One region of the Pseudoalteromonas sp. SG41-5 genome, then DNA from elsewhere that is predicted to be linked to it. Evidence: predicted binding sites of a transcription regulator. Region 1 holds the regulator's gene; the other holds the start of a gene.

Region 1 (4,382 bases):
CCCCACCTAATGACTCAGCTAAGCTAAATTCTTCTAAGCTGGTCAAAAATTCTGCAGCATCATTAATATCACCTTTGATATCAAAGCTTACCATGCCACCAAAACCACGTTGCTGCTGTTTAGCGAGTTCATGCTGTGGATGAGATACTAATCCAGGGTAATATACTTGGCTTACATAAGGGGAGTTTTCTAGATATTGGGCAATAATAAAGGCATTTTCTTGATGCTGACGTAAACGAACATTCAAAGTACGTAAACCACGTAACGTTAAGTAGCTATCAAACGGGGCACCGGTAATGCCAATGTTATTAGCCCACCAAGCAAGCTCATCACCCAACTCTTGGGTAGCGGCGATGACCGCACCACCAACAACATCTGAGTGACCGTTAATATATTTAGTGGTCGAATGCACCACAATATCAACACCAAACTCAATTGGGTTTTGCAAAGCAGGTGATAAAAATGTGTTATCGGCACCAACCAACGCACCGCACTGCTTAGCAATCGTGGTGATCGCTTTAATATCGGTTAACCGTAAGATAGGATTACTCGGTGTTTCAATCCAAATTAGCTTTGGTTTTATCTCAAGAATTTTTTGATGATTTTCAGATTTAGTTAAATCTAAAACCACTAACTTTAATAAGCCACGCTTTTCAAGTGAGGTGAATAAGCGGTAACTACCGCCATAGCAATCATGTGGGATCACTAAGGTATCGTCACTGTTTAGCAGCTGAGTAGCTAAATGCACCGCAGCCATGCCCGTTGCAGTGATAATCCCCTTAGCGCCACCTTCAAGCTTAGCGAGCGTTTCAGCGAGTAAATCACGGTTTGGGTTGCCGCTACGGCCATAATCATATTGGCGCTTTTTATCAAAATCAGCAAATGAGTAGGTGGTCGATAAATGAATGGGAGGCACAACCGCGCCGTGATGTTTATCTGCATCAATACCATTGCGTACTGCAATGGTTGCTTTATTCTTTTGACTCATACCGTCACCTACAATTAAATGGATGTTTAGACGTCTAAAAGGTTAGAGGATCAAATTTAATAAGTCAAAGCATTTATGCGGTTTTAGCCGCAAGATTAGAAGTAAAAACATTTAAGCCTCTAGATGGCTAAAAAACAAGTATTTGACTATCTTTTTTAACACGATAGAATTTCGCCATCTTTGCGCTGCAAAAGGTCGCGCAAACAATTAACAACCTGAGGCAACGATACATCCTATGGCTAAATGGAATGGTGAATATATTCACCCATACGCAGAACACGGGAAAAAATCAGAACAAGTTAAAAAGATCACCGTTTCGATCCCGCTAAATGTATTAAAAGTTTTGACTGATGAGCGCACTCGTCGTCAAATTAATAATCTTCGCCATGCAACAAATAGCGAATTACTTTGTGAAGCATTTTTACACGCATTTACTGGCCAACCACTGCCAAACGATGAAGATTTACGTAAAGATAATCCAGAGAAAGTGCCTGAAGAAGTGAAAAAAATCATGCTTGAAATGGGTCTCGAAGTACCTGTACTCAACGAAGATTAAGTTATCATTTGTATATATTCCTGCTTCAGGAATTGGCTACAAAAAAACCTCAGTAACGTAAGTTGCTGAGGTTTTTATTATTGTGCCATTACCAATTGCAGCGAAGCAGCTACTCCATGTAGTTTTCCGGCATATCAATTTGTGCAACACCAGAATCAATTGCCGCTTGCGCTACTGCTTTGGCAATGCGCGGTAATAGACGCGGATCCATCGGTTTTGGAATAATATACTGCGCACCAAATTCAAGTGTCTCAACACCCGCCGCTTTTAATACTTCCGCTGGTACTGGTTCTTTAGCAATGCTACGAATAGCGTCAACCGCAGCAATTTTCATTTCATCATTAATTTTGCTTGCACGCACATCTAGCGCACCACGGAAAATAAATGGGAAACACAGCACGTTGTTAACTTGGTTTGGATAATCTGAACGACCCGTTGCCATGATTAAATCATCGCGAGCACCATGAGCAAGCACTGGTGAGATTTCTGGATCTGGGTTTGAACAGGCAAACACTACAGGTCGATCAGCCATTAACTTAAGATCGTCAGGAGAAAGTAAATTCGGGCCAGATACACCAACAAATACATCGGCATCAGCAATAACATCTTGCAGTGTGCGCTTATCTGTATTGTTAGCGAATAACTGTTTGTACTCGTTTAAATCATCACGACGAGTATGAATAACGCCTTTACGATCTAACATGTAAATATGTTCACGCAATGCACCACACTTGATCAGTAGCTCCATACACGCAACCGCTGCGGCACCGGCTCCTAAACAAACGATAATCGCATCTTCGATTTCTTTGCCTTGTACTTCAAGTGCGTTGATCATACCAGCAGCCGTTACAATCGCGGTACCGTGTTGATCGTCGTGGAACACTGGAATGCTACAACGCTCGATCAATGCTTTTTCTATTTCAAAACACTCTGGCGCTTTAATGTCTTCTAAGTTAATACCGCCAAACGTATCAGCGATGTTAGCAACTGTATTGATGAAATCTTCGGTGGTATTGTGTTTCACCTCAATATCTATCGAATCTAGACCCGCAAAGCGTTTAAATAATAACGCTTTACCTTCCATAACCGGTTTTGAAGCCAATGGACCTAAGTTACCTAAACCTAAAATAGCGGTGCCGTTAGTAATAACCGCAACCATATTGCCTTTACCGGTGTATTTGTAGGCATTAGCGGGATCAGCAGCTATTTCACGTACCGGTTCTGCAACACCGGGGCTGTATGCGAGTGCAAGATCTTGTACGGTTTCAGCTGGCTTTGTAAGCTCAACGCTAATTTTTCCTGGAACGGGGTGCGAATGGTAATGTAAAGCTTGTTCACGAAAGTCTGACATAACGCGATTTTATCCTGCAAGTAAGTTAAGTTGAAAGTGAGAGTAAGCAGTTCTTATATCTTATAGGGAACGATACCTATATTATAATTAAATTCAAGCAATATCAGGTCTATCCTGTTATATGCTATATCCGTTAATTTTATGCGTTTTGTCAGCATTTTTTGCAAAAAAGCTTCAATTTTCGGCTATAAAAACGCCACAAAGCATCAAAAAACCCATCTTAAAATGCTCATTATGCAACGCTTTAAAGCAAAAATAATGACCTATGACTAAAAACCATCAAAGTAAGACGTTAACAACATTTAACCGCAAAAGACCTAACTTTACCGACAAAAACGTTTAATTTATCGCTTTAACGAGAATGACAATATAGTCAACAAATCACTATTTGTCTGTTATTTACTCGCTATACTGGATATAAAAGTGGGAAATAGTCACAACATAATGAATGCGTAAAGCTGGAGCACTAGAGCAAGAAATAAAGACTAAAAGGCGGTGTTTTTAATAAATAGCAGGCATAAAAAAAAGCACCCTAAGGTGCTTTTTCCGACAAAACAACAAGAATTACTTGCTGCTAAGTGAACCGAAACGCTTGTTAAAGCGATCAACACGGCCACCTGTGTCTAAAACTTTTTGCTTACCAGTGTAAAACGGGTGACACGCAGAACATACGTCTAAGTGAATGTCTTTACACAGAGTAGAACGAGTTTCGAATTTATTTCCACATGAACATGATGCTGAAATTACTTCGTACTTAGGGTGAATACCTTCTTTCATAGAAACCTCTAGTTAAGGCCGCATCGCTCTCCAAACCCGGAGTCTGGCACCATACGTCGTTAAAACAAATTATTTAGGACGCGTATTCTAAGCAACAACCCCACTTGCTACAAGCTTTAAATGTCGTTTTTGCTAATAAAATGAACAAAAGTTTTAAAGAAGGTATTTGCAGGTAGGTTTTCAGCCATAATTTTAGTACATTAACTCCCTTATTCGTTCTTGTTTGGGTTGTTATGAGTTTTGTTGAAGTTGCTATAAAAGTACCGTTGCATCGCACCTTTGATTATCGCATTCCAGAGCAACTCGATGGTTTATCGGTGATGCCTAAAGTCGGTGCGCGGGTATGGGTGCCATTTGGTAATCAGCGCAAAGTTGCGGTCGTACTGGCGCTAAAAACCAACACCGATGTGCCGGTTAATAAACTTAAAGCAGTGCTTGAAGTGATTGATGATGAAGCTGTTTTATCAGAGCGACATATCGAATTATTGCGTTTTACTGCGCGCTATTATTGCTACCCACTAGGTGAAACAATTCATATCGCCCTGCCTGGCGCGCTGCGTCAAGGACTGTGCCCAGATAAAAGCAGTATTAGTATGGTGGCACTAACTGCAAAAGGCGCTAAATTACCGTCTTTAAAAGCAAAGAGCCAACTAAGCTTACTCAAACAACTGGCAGATTCGGGTAAATCATCACTTACAGAATTAAAAGCG
Region 2 (4,382 bases), on a different contig from region 1:
GGCGTCAAAGTCCTGTGGTGATATTTGTTTGATCAAAGCTTCATGGGATACTTTCAGGTATGCAGATAGCTCTTCTATTGTATCCAATAGGAGTGCATCATAACGCTTGTGATCTTCACTCAATGGTAGCGTTACTTCTGACTCAGGAAACTCTCGACTATGCCAAATCTGAAAGGTGTCTCTAATTTCAGATGATTTGTGCCAGCCATTTCCAGCTAGGTACTTGGTTACGTCATTTAAGGGTAATTTTGGACTCATATTATTAACCCTCTAGCACTATATTGTTCCATCAATTCTATGAGTGTGAGATTGTTAAAAGCCTGAGTGAAAGGAACTTTCACTATCACACTAGTTTTATTGTTGACTGCTGGCTCACCTTCAAGGCTAACCCAATAACCTGAAAACCTAACTTTCGACTGAAGTGATGAATACTGAACCCAATCATGATTGTCCTTAGGGCAAAAAACTACGATCAAAATCTTTGGTAGGTCGTCAACTTCTCTTAGGTCATTATAATTCTTTACAGGTAGAGGAAAACTCAGTTCTTGTTTTTCCATGTCTATATATTTGTAGTTAGACGTACACTTAAGCTGTGCCAAAATCCGCGGTCTTTTCCAACGACCTTGAAATCCTTTACCAATGAGTTCAATATCGACACTCTCATTATCAGACGTGGGCTCACTATAGTTAATCTTCGCAGCTGCGCACATCAACTTCACATAGGCAGAGCTAAATCGCTCCTGAGCATCCGTAATATGTAAGCCATAGGAACCGGGAAGCCTAGCCAAATTTTGTCTAGTTTCTACCAATGATTCATTTTCCATTATTATTCTCAAATCAAATCTAGAGATTCCATATAACATTCTAAATAAAAGTAAAATATTTTATGACAGCCCTAAAAATTTTATAGTGCGCTGTTCGCAAATATTTCTGCTGAATTAACGCTCACTTTCTACTTTATATAGTTTTAACAAATTAGCTAAGATATTACTATCACTAAGTTTTTTTTCAGCTTAAGAGAAATCAAATAGAACGACTTAAACAACATAACATCGGGACTGAAGCGCCTATAAAATCGGGGCTAAAGCACCCTCCTACGGCTTTTCCCTAGCACTGCGCCTCAGACTTAAAACTGATAGCTGATAGCTGATAGCTGATAGCTGACGGCTTAAAGCTTACAGCTCTGTATAAAAAAGCCCGCACTGCGTTTAACACAGTGCGGGCTTTTTACATTTTAACCTTTAAGGTTAAAACAATTCGTTTGCTTTGTTTACGATGTTTTCTACCGTGAAGCCAAAGTGCTCAAACAGCGCATTAGCTGGTGCTGACTCACCAAAGGTGGTCATACCTACTACAGCGCCGTTTAAACCTACATATTTATACCAGTAGTCAGCAATACCTGCTTCTACGGCTACGCGGCGTGAAACTGCAGCTGGTAGTACACTTTCTTTATAAGCAGCGTCTTGTGCATCAAATACATCGGTCGATGGCATAGAGACAACACGTACTTTTTTACCTTGCTTACGCAGTTGCGCGGCTGAATCTTGTGCTAATTGCACCTCAGAACCAGTTGCGATTAAGATAAGCTCAGGCTCGCCATCACAGCTCAGCACATAACCACCTTTTTTCACGTCGCTTAATTGCTGCGCAGAGCGAGTTTGTTGCTCAAGGCCTTGGCGAGTAAAGATAAGTGATGTTGGACCATCTTGGCGTTCAATCGCTTGTTGCCATGCAATCGCAGACTCAACTTGGTCACACGGGCGCCAGTTAACTAAGTTTGGCGTTAAACGCATGCTAGCAATTTGCTCTACTGGTTGGTGAGTTGGACCATCTTCACCTAAACCGATTGAATCGTGTGTGTATACAAAAATGCTTGGCACTTTCATAAGTGCAGCCATACGAACAGCATTACGTGCATATTCCATAAACATTAGGAAAGTTGCGCCGTAAGGAATAAAGCCTTTATGCAATGCAATACCATTCATAATCGCCGACATACCAAACTCACGTACACCGTAATAGATGTAGTTACCGCTGGCATCATCGCGTGTTAAGCCTTTAGAGCCTTTCCAAATAGTCAGGTTAGAACCGGCTAAATCAGCTGATCCGCCCATAAATTCAGGCAGTAATGGACCAAATGCATTCAGTGCGTCTTGCGATGCCTTACGTGATGCTGGGTTTGCTGGATTTGCGTCTAGTTGCTCAATATATGCTTGTGATTTTTCAGCCCAATCTGCTGGCAACTCACTACTAGTACGGCGTTTAAATTCAGCGGCTAGTTCTGGGTGTGCAGCGGCGTACGCGGCAAATTTTTCATCCCAGTTAGCTTCAAGTTGTTTACCCTTTTCTTTGCCATCCCATTGTGCATAAATATCAGCTGGGATTTCAAATGCTTCACCAGTCCAACCAAGGAACTCGCGTGCTGCTTTGATTTCGTCTTCACCTAGTGGTGCGCCGTGACAATCATGGCTACCTGATTTATTTGGTGAACCATAACCGATAACTGTTTTACAACAAATTAGTGTTGGCTTGTCGGTGATGCTGCGTGCTTCTTCGATGGCTGCGCGGATAGCGTCAGAGTCATGGCCATCAACGTCACTTACTACATGCCAACCGTAGGCTTTAAAGCGTGCAGGTGTATCATCGCTAAACCAACCTTCAACTTCACCATCAATTGAAATACCGTTGTCATCCCAAAACGCAACAAGCTTACCTAGGCCTAATGTGCCGGCAAGTGAACATGCTTCATGAGAAATACCTTCCATTAAGCAACCATCGCCTAAGAAAGTATATGTGTGGTGATCAACAATATCGTGACCTTCGCGGTTAAATTGCGCGGCTAATGCTTTTTCAGCAATCGCCATACCTACCGCGTTAGTGATCCCTTGACCAAGTGGGCCCGTAGTAGTCTCAATACCTGGCGCATACCCATATTCTGGGTGTCCTGGTGTTTTTGAATGCATTTGACGGAAGTTTTTAATTTCCTCAATTGGTAAATCATAACCACTTAAATGCAATAGAGAATAAATAAGCATTGAACCGTGGCCATTGGAAAGTATAAATCGATCTCTATCTACCCACTCTGGATTTGTTGGGTTGTGGTTTAGATAATCGCGCCATAGTACTTCTGCGATATCAGCCATGCCCATAGGGGCTCCAGGGTGGCCAGATTTGGCCTTTTGTACTGCGTCCATTGATAAGACGCGAATAGCATTTGCAAGTTCTTTGCGAGACGGCATGGATTCTCCTACCTTTACTGTATTTGCGCTGGTTATTGTGTGTATTCATTTGAAGATCCATTCTTACTTATTGTAGGGGCTGTATGCAATTAAAAACCTGATTAAATTGGGCATTATGAATTTTTTTTAAGAACAAAAAGTTATTAGTAATTTTATTTAGACGTCTAGGCGTAAAAACACTATGCAACTATCGTTGTTTTAGATAAAATACGCCCCTAAATTTTTTAGCGCTCTTACCGACGTTTGTGAAGCGCAATATTTGTGAGCAAAGACAATGGCAAAACATTTATTTACTTCTGAATCTGTTTCTGAAGGTCATCCGGATAAAATCGCGGACCAAATCTCTGACGCGGTACTAGATGCCATCTTAGAACAAGATTCTCATGCCCGTGTTGCGTGTGAAACTTACGTAAAGACTGGTATGGTTATGGTTGGTGGTGAAATCACTACTAGCGCATGGGTTGATATCGAAGAAATCACACGTAAAACTGTACGTGAAATTGGCTACACTCATTCTGATATGGGTTTTGATGCCGACTCGTGTGCAATTTTAAACACGATTGGTAAGCAGTCTCCTGACATCAACCAAGGTGTTGACCGTACTAGCCCAGAAGAACAAGGCGCTGGCGACCAAGGCCTAATGTTTGGTTACGCATGTAATGAAACTGAAGTATTAATGCCTGCACCAATCACTTACTCACACCGTTTAGTACAGCGTCAAGCGCAAGTACGTAAAAGCGGCGAGCTAAACTGGTTACGTCCTGATGCAAAATCACAAGTTACTTTTGCATATGAAAACGGCAAGCCAGTAGGTATTGACGCTGTGGTACTTTCTACTCAACACAGTGAAGACATTTCACAAAAAGATTTAGTAGAAGCTGTGATGGAAACAATTATCAAGCCGGTACTGCCTGCTGAGCTTATCACTAGTGCAACTAAGTTTTTCATTAACCCGACTGGCCGTTTTGTAATCGGTGGCCCAATGGGTGACTGTGGTCTTACTGGTCGTAAAATTATCGTTGATACCTATGGCGGCATGGCTCGTCACGGTGGCGGTGCATTCTCAGGTAAAGATCCATCAAAAGTTGACCGTTCAGCTGCGTACGCTGCACGTTACGTTGCTAAAAACATCGTTGCTGCGGG

The links. The regulator MetJ, encoded in region 1, represses methionine synthesis genes. The targets are predictions, from matches to a motif close to TAGACGTCTAGACGTCTA.
Region 2: metK (methionine adenosyltransferase) is a predicted target of MetJ. The motif match lies at 3,397-3,414, and genes of this name have one in related genera.

The regions. Positions count from the first base shown of each region.
Region 1 is NZ_JACJFH010000004.1:76,932-81,313, reverse strand. Features, by position in the region: gene metB (cystathionine gamma-synthase) at 1-988, opposite strand, end outside; gene metJ (met regulon transcriptional regulator MetJ) at 1,224-1,544, shown strand; gene H5232_RS02080 (malic enzyme-like NAD(P)-binding protein) at 1,654-2,895, opposite strand; gene rpmE (50S ribosomal protein L31) at 3,460-3,672, opposite strand; gene priA (primosomal protein N') at 3,906-4,382, shown strand, end outside.
Region 2 is NZ_JACJFH010000095.1:7,496-11,877, reverse strand. Features, by position in the region: gene H5232_RS18985 (hypothetical protein) at 1-258, opposite strand, end outside; gene H5232_RS18980 (DUF4365 domain-containing protein) at 255-824, opposite strand; gene tkt (transketolase) at 1,248-3,239, opposite strand; gene metK (methionine adenosyltransferase) at 3,514-4,382, shown strand, end outside.